One region of the Burkholderia sp. AU33423 genome, then DNA from elsewhere that is predicted to be linked to it. Evidence: riboswitches for the same ligand, from Rfam matches in the RefSeq annotation. Region 1 holds a riboswitch; each other region holds the start of a gene.
What was found. Region 1 has a riboswitch for cobalamin ahead of CFB50_RS26470 (TonB-dependent receptor domain-containing protein). Riboswitches for the same ligand answer to the same signal wherever they lie in the genome.
Positions count from the first base shown of each region.

Region 1 (3,203 bases):
CAGAACGTATAACTCACCTTCCCGAACGCCGTCCGCCCAAGCGTGTTGTACCCATACGCGGTCATGTACTGCCGGTCGAACAGATTCGACACCGTCGCCGACACCGTCAGGTGTGAATTGATCCGGTACGACGCGCGCAGGCCCACCGTCAGATACGAAGGCAGATAGGTCGAATTCGCCGGATCGTCGAACGTCGTGCCGCCATAAAGCAGCGACGCCCCCGTGCTCAACGCATGCAGGTGCAGTTCATCCCACGTGTGATCGATGTTGAGGCTGACCGTCTGGCGCGGCCGGCGGTTGAGCCACGAGTCGTTGGTTTCGTCCTGCGGATTCAGGATCCCGACCGCGAGGCTCACCGGCGTCGAGCGGCCGATCGTCCCCTTGTACGACAAGTCGATGCCACGAATATGCGCGCGGCCGATGTTCATCGGCGAGAACGTCGCCGGGTTGTACGCGATCAGGTTGCTGACGCGCGTATCGTAGATCGCGGCCGTGAACGTACCGTACGACGTGTTCGCATCGACCGCAGCCTCGACCGACGTGCTGCGTTCCGGGCTGAGGTTCGGATTGCCGTAGCCGGGGTAGTACAGGTCGTTGAACGACGGCAGCTTGAACGCATTGCCGTACGACACACGCGCCGTGTACACCGGCGTGATCGCCCACGACAGCGCCGCGTTACCCGTATTCACGGATTGCCCGGCGATGATTTCATGACGCCCCGCGAGGAACATCGTCACGCTGCCGAGCGTTGCCGACTGGTGCAGCGAGAACGCGGAATCGTTGCGCGTCGGCACGCCGTTCGGAATGTCGACCGGCAGGAATGCCTGCTCGCGCGTGAAGTCGTATGCGAGCTTGGTTTCGCCCGACAGCGGCAGCCCGAACAGATGGAATCCGCGCGCCTGATGCGTCAGCGACGTCGACGTGCTGATGCGCTGCGAATTGATCTGGTCGGTCGGGATGGTCGGATCGCTCGCGTAGATGAACCCGCGATCGTTCGCATAACCGAACGACTGGTCGAACTGCGTGTCCGGCGTGATATCGAGGTGGAACGCGATACCGGTCGTCAGCTGATGATCGAGCTGGCGGTTCGCAAAGCCGCGGTTGTCGTAGGACAGATCGGACCGGTGATACAGCGCGAACGTCGAGATCGACCAGTTGTCGCGCGCGTAGCCGAGGCGCGCGTCGAGATCCTGCGCGTGGTACGGGTTGCGGCCCGCCTCATGCCCGTACGCGAACGGCCGCGTCGCGTCGATGCCGGCCGTGTTGTACGAGTGCAGGCCGAGCGAGTAGGTGAGCCCGCCGAGCGCGGCGAGCGGCCCGGTCGACGGCACCGTGCCCGACGTGCGCAGCTGCGTGTCGAACGTCTTGTTCGACCCGCCGCCGAACGACACGGTGGTCTGGTTCGGCTGGTTGGCCGCGCGGCGCGTGAAGAGCTGCACGACGCCGCCCATCGCATTGGCGCCGAACGACGCGGCGGCCGGCCCCGAGATCACTTCGACACGTTCGAACGCTTCGGTCGGCAGGTCCGCCCACGGCGCGATGCCGGTGGTCGGCGAGCCGATCCGGATGCCGTCGATGAACACGGCGACCTGGCTGGCCGACGAGCCGCGGATGCTGACCGACGCGGACGAGCCGGGCCCGCCGTTCTGCGAGACGGTCACGCCGGGCAGCGTTGCGAGCGCCTGCGTGATGCTCGGGTCGCTCGGCGACAACCGGTCGAGATCGGTGCGCGTGAGCACCTGGGTCGTCGCATAGCGCTGGTCGAACGACTCGGGCAGGCGGCGTGTGTCGGTCACGTTGATCGTCTGCAGGTCGGCGCCTTCGGCGGCCGGGGCCGGTTGCGCAACCGAGGTGTCGCCGGCTGCGTGGGCGAGCGGCGAGAGAAGCGCGGTCGCGGCGGACGTGGCAAGGAGGTGTCGAATCTTCATGAGGCTGTCGTTGTGGTCGGGCTGCGCATGCGTCGATCGTGGGCGGGCGGCGGGCAGCGCCGGTTTTGTTATCGGTGAGCGGGTTATCGCGCGACCGGGCCGAGCGGGCCGCGGTCGCGAGCATCGGCGCGGCACATGCCGGCGGACGCGATCAATACGGAGCGGCGCGCGCGAGCAGGCGGGCCGTGCATGCCGGCGGCGTGCCGGCGCGACGCTTCCGGTGAGGAAGCGGATGCGGTAACAGTGGACATCGGGCGGATCCTGAGGTCGGGCCGTCCATGCAACGGGCGACCGCCAATAGCGGTGCCTGGCGCGCCGGGACACCCCGCCCGGTGCGGCTGCTTGGACCTCGGGTCGATGGCAGGTCTCCTGGCTCGCGGGTCGTCATTCGTGCCGGCCTTCCCGGTTTCCCAGTGGCATGCAGTGGCACGGATTCGCCGCTCACAGTTGCGGGGGCAGCCGCAGACTCGAGGCGCGGCCTCTCCTGCGTTCCCTTTTGATCCCATCCCTGGGAACGATCAGCGCGCAAGGGTAATGGCGTGCGCTCCGGCGCGTCAATTGTCGGGCCGTGCGGGGATGCGAAAAAACGTCATCGGCGCGCAAAAACTTTCGAAATCCTTTCCTTCATGCGTCGATGGCGCGTTTCATGTCTGACGAAATGGCGTGGTTTGCTGCCATGCAATCGCGCCGAAACCGGCTCGGGGCGACACCCGTCCACCTGACGAACGCGCGACGGAATGCTTCCTCGCCGCCGAACCCGAGATGCGCGGCGATCCGTGCGACCGGCCAGTCCGACTCGCGCAGGCAGCGTTGCGCGGCCTCGGCGAGACACTGCTCCCGCAGCACGTGATAACCGCTGCCTTCGGCGACCAGCCGCCGCCGCAACGTCGCCTCGCTGACGCCGAGCCACGCGGCCAGCTCGGCGAGTGCCGGCAACGCCTGCTCGTGCGCGAGCGCCGCATCGAGAAAGCCACGCACCTGCTGCGCCCACGACACGACGGCCGGCGCCGCATCGATCAGGCGAAACGGAAAATCGACGAGAAACGCGTCGAGCTCGGCCGGCTGCCGGGTCACGCGGCACGCGAGCCGTGCGGCATCGAACGCGAAGCCGTAGGTCTGACGGCCGACCTCGACGGGCGCGTTGAACAACCCGAGCAGCGGCATCGCGTCGTCGCGGCGCGGATGGCCGAGCCAGACGTCGGTCGGCCGCAGCGGCTGCCCGATCAGCCAGCCGAACAGCTGCAGATAGCAGAACAACCCCGTCAGGTCGACGAG
Region 1 is NZ_NKFH01000007.1:1,757,737-1,760,939, reverse strand. Features, by position in the region: gene CFB50_RS26470 (TonB-dependent receptor domain-containing protein) at 1-1,928, opposite strand, end outside; cobalamin riboswitch at 2,271-2,463, opposite strand; gene CFB50_RS26465 (AraC family transcriptional regulator) at 2,553-3,203, opposite strand, start outside.

Region 2 (3,203 bases), on a different contig from region 1:
ATGCCCGCGGTGACGCCGTTCACGACCTCGACCGGGAATCCCGCCGCGCCGAGCGCGGCCAGCTCCTCGCCGCCGCGGCCGAACACGAACGGATCGCCGCCCTTGAGCCGCGCGACGCTGCGGCCCGCGCGCAGATGCGCGAGCATCGCGACGACGATCGTCTCCTGCGGCGTCGACGCATGACCGCCGCGCTTGCCGACGTGCTCGATGTGCGCATCGGCGCGCGCATGGCGCAGCACGTCGGGATTCACGAGATCGTCGACGAGCAGCACGTCCGCCGCGCCGATCGCGTGGACGGCCTTGAGCGTCAGCAGGTCGGCGTCGCCGGGGCCGGCGCCGACGAGCCAGGCGCGGCTCATCGGGCGCGGCACGGCGCGCACCGTGTCGTCACAGCGGAAAAGGGCAGGCGGGCGGCACGGCGGCGGCCAGCGGACAGGTAAACCATGGCGGATCGAACGAAGCCCGCGCGGACGCGGGCGGAATGCGCACCTCATCCGTCCCCCGCGGATCGGGCGTTCGGCGAGCGTCGGGCTCGCCCCTTGCGTCGGCCGGTATCCGGGCTGGCCGCTTGCCAGGCCGCAGCCTTCCCGCCCGGCTGACGGGCAGTGGCATCGTGGGCGGCCTGGGCGCGTGCGCGGGGAAGCGCGTCGCGCGGGCGGCGTACCGTTGCGGGGACAGCACAGGCCGGGCGGTGGTCCGCCTCCTGTTTCCCGTTTAACTGCAGGCGCGGAATGCGCATGCGAGCACCGAACGCGGCGCTACGATAGCACAGCGACTCCCCCGCGCGAACCGCCGCGCACGGCTTCCGGCCACGCGCGGCGGCCATCCGGAACCGGGCCCGGCGGCCCGCTTCGCCTTGACGCTCCCCGCACCGCCGCCTACACTCGCACGCGTTTTGGTGCTCGCGCGCGCCGCTCCGGTGCGCGCAGTTAAACGGGAAACAGGGAGCCTGCCTGCGCCGCAGTCGAGCCAACCTGTGCTGCCCCCGCAACGGTAAGCGAACGCGTCGCGCGCATGCGCCACGCAACGCCGCTTCGCCGCATGCCACGCGCGTGCGGACGACCGCCACTGGATGCCGCGCGCATCCGGGAAGGCGAAGCGGCGTGTTCGTCAGCCCGGATACCGGCCGAAACGTTGGGGTTCAGCGCCGCGGGGAGGCGGCGCATCGTCCACGGCCGCAGCAGGTCCGACGCCCGCGCATTGCCCGCTTCCTCCACCGATCCGTCTCCGCGCGAACCCGCGCCGGCCGGCGTGGCGAATGGCAGGCAGCGCGAGCCGGGCCGGCAGCAGCCGTGTTGGCATTCACGATGTCGACCGTTCGCAAGGAAGCACCATGTCCGATTCGTCGTCCCGCCCGTCCCGCGACTGTCCGTCCGGATCGCGCGGCGGCATGCCCGCGATCCGCCAGACGAACTGCCACGCCGCCATCGACGCGACGATCCCGGGCTGATTCCATTTTCGACACAGGACCTACCATGACCCTACGCAAGCTTCCCGTCACGATCGTCACGGGCTTTCTCGGCAGCGGCAAGACGACGCTGATGCGCCACATCCTGCAGCACGCCGAAGGCCGCCGCATCGCGGTGATCGTCAACGAATTCGGCGAGCTCGGCATCGACGGCGAAATCCTCAAGGGCTGCGGCATCGGCTGCGAGGATGCCGAAGGCGCGCAGGGCGAAGCGGCGGGCCAGCTGTACGAACTCGCGAACGGCTGCCTGTGCTGCACCGTGCAGGAAGAGTTCTATCCGGTGATGGAAGCACTCGTCGAGCGCCGCGCGGACATCGACCACGTGCTGATCGAGACGTCGGGCCTCGCGCTGCCGAAGCCGCTCGTGCAGGCGTTCAACTGGCCGACGATCCGCAACAGCTTCACGGTCGACGCGGTCGTGACCGTCGTCGACGGGCCGGCCGCCGCAAGCGGCCAGTTCGCGGAAAACCCGCAGGCCGTCGACGCGCAGCGCCGCGCCGATCCGAACCTCGACCACGAATCGCCGCTGCACGAGCTGTTCGCCGATCAACTGTCGTCCGCCGATCTCGTGATCGTGAACAAGGCCGATCTCGTCGGCGACGCCGAGTTCGCGCAGATCGAAACCGCGATTCGCGAAGAAATCCCGCCGCAGGTGAAGATCGTGCGCGCGACGCGCGGCGAGCTCGACCTCGCGATGCTGCTCGGCCTCGAATCGGCATCGGAAGAAACGATCCACCTGCGTCACGACCATCACGGTTCGGCCGACGACGGCGATCACGATCACCATCACGACGATTTCGACTCGGTGGTCGTGTCGGGCGACGCCGGCACGCGCGAAGCGACGATCGCCGCGCTGCAGCGCGTCGTCGAAGCGCACACGATCTATCGCGCGAAAGGCTTCGCCGCGCTGCCCGGCGCGCCGATGCGGCTCGTGATCCAGGGCGTCGGCCGCCGCTTCGACAGCTATTTCGACCGTCGCTGGCAGGACGGCGAAACGCGCGCGAGCCGCTTCGTGCTGATCGGCGAAGATCTCGACGCGGCCGCGCTGCAACGTGCGTTCGACGCCGCGTGCGCGGCCGAGCCGCAACAGGCGTAACGCACGATGCATCTGCTGCGCACCACGCCGGGCGGCTTCGTCGACGATACGCAGGGCGTCGTCCGGATCGACCAGCAACCGGCCGACATCGTGATCCTGAGCTCGGCCGACACGACGCTGTCGCTCCTCGCGAGCGTCGTGCCGCATCTGCCGGCCGGCTTCCCGAGCGTGCGGCTCGCGAACGTCACGTTCCTGCGGCAGCCGGCGTCGGTCGACTTCTACGTCGACGACGTGCTGCAGCATGCGAAGTCGGTCGTGATCGATCATCTCGGCGGCGAGGCGTACTGGCCATACGGAATCGAGCAGGCCGTGTCGCTCGCGTCGAAGCGCGGGCAGCAGCTCGCGATGTTCTCGGGCGACCTGCAGGAAGACCCGAACCTCGTCGCGAAGAGCACCGTCGCGCCCGATCTGTGCCGGCTGTGGTGGCGCTACCTGCGTGAAGGCGGCGTGCACAACGCCGAGGCGCTGCTGCGCAGCATTGCCTTCCACACACTCGGGTTCGGCGAAGAACCCGAACTGCCGCGCCCGCTGCCGGCCGCCGCGCTGTATCACCCGGCGCGCGACCGTGCGAGCGCTGACGACTGGCGGCCGCGCTGGACGCCCGGCGCGCCCGTCGTCGCGATCCTGTTCTATCGCGCG
Region 2 is NZ_NKFH01000004.1:1,367,834-1,371,036, forward strand. Features, by position in the region: gene cobA (uroporphyrinogen-III C-methyltransferase) at 1-359, opposite strand, end outside; cobalamin riboswitch at 530-766, opposite strand; cobalamin riboswitch at 880-1,145, shown strand; gene cobW (cobalamin biosynthesis protein CobW) at 1,476-2,564, shown strand; gene cobN (cobaltochelatase subunit CobN) at 2,571-3,203, shown strand, end outside.
Region 2: it holds a riboswitch for cobalamin, as region 1 does, so the genes downstream of both, cobW (cobalamin biosynthesis protein CobW) here and CFB50_RS26470 (TonB-dependent receptor domain-containing protein) in region 1, are expected to answer to the same signal.

Region 3 (3,203 bases), on a different contig from region 1:
GTCATCTCGCCCTGCAGCGTGACCGCGTTCGCAACCAGCCGGCCGCCGGGCTTCAGCGTTGCCCAGCACGCGTCGAGCACACCCGGCGCGGTCGCCCCGCCGCCGATGAAGATCGCGTCGGGCGCGGCGAGCCCCGCGAGCGCATCGGGGGCGCGGCCCGCGACGAGCTGCAGGCCCGGCACGCCGAGCGCGTCGCGGTTGTGCTCGATGAAGCGCTGCCGCTCCGCATGCGCTTCGATCGCGATCGCCTGGCAGGACGGATGCGCGCGCATCCATTCGATGCCGATCGAGCCGCTGCCGGCGCCGACGTCCCACAGCAGCTCGCCGGGCGCGGGTGCGAGACGCCCGAGCGTCATCGCGCGCAGGTCGCGCTTGGTGAGCTGGCCGTCGTGACGGTACGCATCGTCGGGCAGGCCGGGCGTGAGCGCGCGGCGCGGCGCGTCGGGGCCGGCCAGGCAGTCGAGCGCGACCAGGTTGAGCGCGGCGGTTTCGTCGATGCGCCAGTCCTGCGCGAGCCCGTCGAGACGCCGCTCGAGCGGGCCGCCGAGATGTTCGAACACGCTGATGCGCGTCGGCCCGAAGCCGCGTGCGACGAGTTCGGCCGCAACGGCGGCCGGTGTGCGGCCGTCCGCGCTCAGCACGAACAGGCGGCGCCCGGGCAGCAGGTGACGCGCGAGCGTCGCCAGCGGGCGGCCGACGAGCGAAACCGCGCCGACATCCTGCAGCGCCCAGCCGAGGCGCGCGGCCGCGAGCGACAGCGACGACGGCGCGGGCAGGACGCGCCATTCGTCGGGGGAAAGCTGGCGCGCGAGCGTGGCGCCGACGCCGAACAGCATCGGGTCGCCGCTGGCGAGCACGCAGACGGGCGACGCGCGTCGAGCCAGCACGCCCGCCAGATCGAACGGCGACGGCCACGCTTCGCGCGCGGCCGGCAGCCGCGCGGGCAGCATGTCGAGATGCCGCTTCGCGCCGACGACGAGCGTCGCGTCGAGCAGTGCGCGCCGCGCGCTGCGTCCGAGCCCCGCGTAACCGTCGTCGCCGATGCCCACTACCGTCAGCCACGCCGTCATGCACCCTTCCCCATCGTTCGATTCCCTACCGTGTGTTGCGATGCGCGGCGGCCGGGCCGCCGCGCGTTGATTCGTTGATGATTCTGATCCGCTCCCGCGCCGTGCGTGTCGCCCGCCCGCCGGGGCGATACGGCGACGACGTCAGCCGCGTGGCACCGGGCCAATCAACACCAGCAAGCCAAGGACCATGCCGCCGATCGACGCGATCAGCAGCCAGCCGAGCAGCAGCCACATCAGCGGCCGCGGCCCGCTTGTCCTGTACAGGAACGTGCCGCCCGCCACGATCGGCACGCCGAGGCCGGCGAGCCCGACATTCTTCGGCCACTCGGCCAACGGCGCAAGCGGGATCAGCATGCACGCGAGCAGCATCCAGGCCGGGATGGCCAGCAGGCCCAGCGCGATGCCCATGCCGAACAGCTCCGTCCTGCCGAGTTTCATCGCGGATTCCGGCGGTCGCCGGTCTGGTGTCGAGCCGCCAATCGTACCATTTGCGAGATAGCGAAAAACCGGTTGCAGCCGTGCTGCGACGCGGTTGTGCAACGTATCTCCGATGCCGGATCGTCGCGAAAATCGGGTATCCTACGGCCGTTCGTTCGCCGGTGCCCTTCGGGGCCGAAGAGGGAACACAGGGCGCGCCACGCGCCGCTGTGGCTGCCCCCGCAACTGTAGACAGCGAGCCGATCTCCCCCTCATGCCACTGGTTCCACCGGGAAGGCCGGGAGCCGGCGCCGACCTGTCAGCCAGGAGACCTGCCGGCCAGAAAGTGCGTGCGTGCCAGTCGGCGTCGGGCGGGGTGTACCGATGCGTTGGCCGCGGCGCGACACTGTCCCGGTACCCCGTTGAGTTCCGCCCCCGTTTCGATTCCTGCGTCGCCCATCGTGCGCCCGTCGGCCTGCCCGGGGCTCGTGCGCGTGGTCGCGGCCGCCGACGGCGGACTGTGCCGGATCAAGCTGCCGGGCGGCCGGCTCGATGCGCGCCAGGCACGGGCGATCGCCGCCGCCGCGCGTGCGTTAGGCTCCGGCGCGATCGACGCGACCAATCGCGCGAATCTCCAGCTGCGCGGCATTCGCGACGGCGCGGCCGACGCGCTGACGCGTGCGTTGCTCGAAGCGGGTCTCGGGCCGTCCGTCGACGCCACCTCGAAAGCAGCCGCCGATACGGCGGCGCTCGCCGCGAGCGACGACGTCCGCAACGTGATGCTCAGCCCGCTCGCCGGCCACGACCCTGCCGCGCTCGTCGACAGCCGCGCGCTCGCCGCGCCGCTCTTCGACATGCTGGCGCGCGAGCCGCGTCGCGGCGAGCTATCGCCGAAATTCTCGATCCAGCTCGACGGCGGCGAATCGGTTGCGGCGCTCGATCATCCGCACGACATCTGGCTGGCCGCATGGCGTCGCGGCGACGGCGCGGTGCGCCTCGCGGCCGGGCTGGCGGGTTGCCCGCCGGTCACGCATGGCGACCAACCCGCTTTGGTCGACGTAGCGCCCGATCAAGGTATCGCGCTGGTGCGCGCGCTGCTGCTCGCGTTCCTCGATCTTGCGCCGGCCGACGTCACGCGGATGCGCACCCTGCTTTCAACATGCGGTGAACACGCGCTGCTCGAACGCGCGCAGCACTATGCTCCCTTCCCGCTCGCGGCCGATCCCGCGCTCACCGGCTGGCGCCGCACGCGCACCGACCCGACGCTGCGTTTCGGCGTGCGCCCGTCGCGCGAGGCGACGCGTTGCAACGTCGGCGCCCAATTCGTGCTCGGCCGGCTCGATGCCGCCCAACTGGAACGGCTCGCCGCGCTGGCCGAAAGCGACGGCGACGGCACGCTGTCGATGACGCCATGGCAAGGCGTATTCCTGCATCGCGTATCGCGCGAACGCGCACCGGCCGCGCTCGATGCGCTCGCGTCGCTCGGCCTCGTCTGCGTGTCGTCCGATCCGCTGGCGACGCTCGTCGCGTGCGCCGGCAGCGCGGGCTGCGCGAAGGCGCGCGCCGACACGAAGCACGACGCACTCGCGCTCGCCGCCCGCATCGGCCATGCAGTCGACGTGCACCTGACCGGCTGCGAGCGCCACTGCGCGCTGCCGCATCCCGCGACGCACACGCTCGTCGCGGTTGCGCCCGCGCACTACGACCTTTACCGGC
Region 3 is NZ_NKFH01000004.1:1,390,538-1,393,740, reverse strand. Features, by position in the region: gene cbiE (precorrin-6y C5,15-methyltransferase (decarboxylating) subunit CbiE) at 1-1,070, opposite strand, end outside; gene CFB50_RS09160 (hypothetical protein) at 1,212-1,508, opposite strand; cobalamin riboswitch at 1,651-1,841, shown strand; gene cobG (precorrin-3B synthase) at 1,949-3,203, shown strand, end outside.
Region 3: it holds a riboswitch for cobalamin, as region 1 does, so the genes downstream of both, cobG (precorrin-3B synthase) here and CFB50_RS26470 (TonB-dependent receptor domain-containing protein) in region 1, are expected to answer to the same signal.

Region 4 (3,203 bases), 1.1 Mb from region 1:
ATCAGCGTATGCGAGCTCGACGACGGCAACCCGAAATACCAGGTCGCGAGGTTCCATACGATCGCGGCGATCAGCAGCGCGAACACCATCGCGAAGCCCGCACCGCTGCCGACCTGCAGGATCAGCTCGACCGGCAGCAGTTGCAGGATGCCGAACGCGACGGCGCCGCTCGAGATCATCACGCCGAGGAAGTTCCACAGGCCGGACCAGATCACCGCGACGTTCGGTGTCAGCGAGTGCGTATAGATCACGGTCGCCACCGCGTTCGCGGTGTCGTGGAAACCGTTGACGAATTCGAAGCCGAGCGCGATCAGCAGCGCGGCGCCGAGCATCAGGTACGGGAACAGCGATCCTTCGCGCATCGGCGACAGATCGTCGATCAGGTGCGTGGCGATATAGACCGCACCGATCGCGAGCACCAGCAGGAAGACGGCATAGCCGAGCTGCTTGGTACGCTCGACGGAACCCGAATTGCTCGGGGCAGACGAAGCAGGCTGATTCATGACGGTATCTCGTAAGGGAACCGCGACCGATCCTAGCTTCGGCTAGCAGTCAGTTTGATGACAGCAGGGACAACGGGCGGCGTGTCTTACAGCGATGTAAGGTGAACATCGCCAGGCAATTGCAATACGACGCGACACGTCGGCTTGTGTCGTGGTCGATATCGCGAACGCAACATGGCAGGCGGCTACGTCGCAGTGTCGCGCCGATCGTCGTCGGCGATCAACGTCCATCCGTGCGGCGCCGCAGCGAATGTCGTGCACGACAGCGGTGCGACGTCGATGCGGGTTGCCGCGCCGGGATCCAGTCGCATGGCATGTGCGACGGCCGCGCGAACGATCGGCGCATGCGTGATGGCGACGATGTCGCGGCCGTGTTGCAGCGCGTTCAACCATGTGCCGACGCGGCGCATCGCTGCATCGAACGATTCGCCGCCGTGCGGCGACGCGCAGGGATTGCCGATCCACGCGCCCACTTCGTCAGGCATGTCGCGCGCGAGGTCGTGCAGCCGCTTGCCGCGCCAGTTCCGGTAGTCGATGTCGCGCAGCGCGTCATCGATGTCGGCATGCAGGCCGAGCGCATCGGCGGTCTGCACCGCACAGCGGGCCGGGCTGCACAGCACGAGCGCGCCGGTCACGCGTGCCCACCGATCGTGCAGCGCCGCGGCGTCGGCGAGCCCGTGCGCGTCGAGCGGGTCGTCGTCGGGAAACGTACCGGTGCGCATTGCCCGGGTCGAGGCGTGTGCGATCAGGCGCAGCGAGGCATGCATGTTCATGTCGATTTTCGGATGGGCCGGGACGAGTGAATTCGATCACCTGCCGCCGCTTCAATACGCGAACGTTCGCGCGTACAATTCGCCCGATACGAAACGCGGAAGCCGGTGCAATCCCGGCGCGGTCGCGCCACTGTAACCGGTGATCCATGATCCCGGAAGCCAGACCTGCCTTCGTACCCATCCAACATTTGTCGGGGCGCGATTCCCCCTGAGGTGCATCCATGAGCGAAGCAGTGCTGAAGCCGGCGGTCGTGCCGGCACCCATCCCCGTCCGTGAACTGTTGCCGTGGGCCGTGTTCGTCGGCTTGATCCTGTTGCTCGCGCTGTACTTCGTCGGTGCGGAACAAGGGGCGACGTCGCTCGTGCCGGGCATGTATGTCCACGAGTTCGTCCACGACGGCCGCCATCTGCTCGGCTTCCCCTGCCACTGACGCGGAGTTCACGATGGTCGGAAAGCTGCTCATGCGCGGGATGCTCGCAGGCATCGCCGCAGGCCTCCTCACGTTCGGTTTCGCGAAAATCGTCGGCGAACCGCAAGTCGATCAGGCAATCTCCTTCGAAGAAAAAGCCGAAGCCGCCCGAGGCGAAGCACCGGAACCTGAACTGGTCAGCCGCCACACGCAAGCCGGCCTCGGTCTGCTGACGGGCGTCGTGACCTACGGCGCGGCATTCGGCGGGCTGTTCTCGCTGGTCTTTGCGTATGCGTATGGCCGAGGCAGCCGTCTCCCGGCACGGCCGCTGGCTGCGTGGCTTGCGCTGGCGTCGTTCGTCGCGCTCGTGATCGTGCCGAACATCAAGTACCCGGCCAATCCGCCGTCGGTCGGAGACCCCGACACGATCGGCTATCGCACGGGGTTGTTCTTCCTGATGATCACGATCTCGGTCGCGACGATGGTGTTCTCGGTCAGCGTGCGCCGCCATCTGCTGGCGAAGCTCGGGCAGTGGAACGCGTCGATCGTCGCCGGGCTCGTGTTCGTCGCGATCATCGCGGCCGTGCAGATCGGGCTGCCGTCGGTCAGCGAGTTGCCGGCCGATTTCCCGGCGGCGTTGCTGTGGAAGTTCCGCGTGGCGGCCATCGGCATGCAGGCGATCATGTGGACGACGATCGGCCTGCTGTTCGGCGCATGGGTCGAGCGTACCGAACGCATCGGCATGCGCGCCGCCTGACGCGCATTGCTACGGGGCGCGCCTAGCGCAGCATGCGCGGCGCGCTCCACGTCGATTCGCGTGCCAGCGCGACGAACGCGGCCAGATAGTCGATCGACGAGGCCGCGCTGCGCGGCTGCCGCTGCGCCGCGCGCAGTGGGGCGAGTACCTGAAGTGGGCGGTCGAATCGTTCCGCATCACCGCGAACGGCGTGCAGGAATCCGAACGAAATAGGGCCGGCGTGTACGACATTCATTCGCCGAACATCCCGACGCAGGCGCACATCGTCGGCCTGATGAAGAAGGCGGCCGAGCGGATTCCGGCGGAACGCCTGTGGGTGAACCCGGACTGCGGCCTGAAGACGCGCCAGTGGGCGGAAGTGATTCCGGCGCTGACGAACATGGTCGCCGCCGCGAAGACGCTGCGCAACCAGGTGCACTGATCGGGGCGCGGTGCGGAAAACAGGAAGGGCGGCCAGACGGCCGCCCCCAGATGTACGAGCACCGGGCGGGCGAAGCTGCCGGGCCGGTGCGCGTGTGCGTCAAGCCGTGCGTGCTGCGCGCGGCAACGTGTCGGCCGTCTTGCGGGGCGCGCCCGCATCGTCGATGCTCACGCGGCGCGAGATCAGCCACACGCACAGCGACGACACGATCGCGGCGCTCGTGTACTGGAGCGCGAGCGGCCACCATTGCGGCGCGGTGTTCTGCGCGATGATGGTCGCGACGAGCGGCGTGAGGCCGCCGGCGAGCGCGCCGCACACCTGGTACGCGATCGAGATCGC
Region 4 is NZ_NKFH01000007.1:2,843,551-2,846,753, reverse strand. Features, by position in the region: gene CFB50_RS31275 (inorganic phosphate transporter) at 1-503, opposite strand, end outside; gene CFB50_RS31270 (histidine phosphatase family protein) at 689-1,276, opposite strand; cobalamin riboswitch at 1,326-1,463, shown strand; gene CFB50_RS31265 (CbtB domain-containing protein) at 1,498-1,707, shown strand; gene CFB50_RS31260 (CbtA family protein) at 1,721-2,443, shown strand; partial or broken gene CFB50_RS31255 (5-methyltetrahydropteroyltriglutamate--homocysteine S-methyltransferase) at 2,532-2,864, shown strand; gene CFB50_RS31250 (MFS transporter) at 2,964-3,203, opposite strand, start outside.
Region 4: it holds a riboswitch for cobalamin, as region 1 does, so the genes downstream of both, CFB50_RS31265 (CbtB domain-containing protein) here and CFB50_RS26470 (TonB-dependent receptor domain-containing protein) in region 1, are expected to answer to the same signal.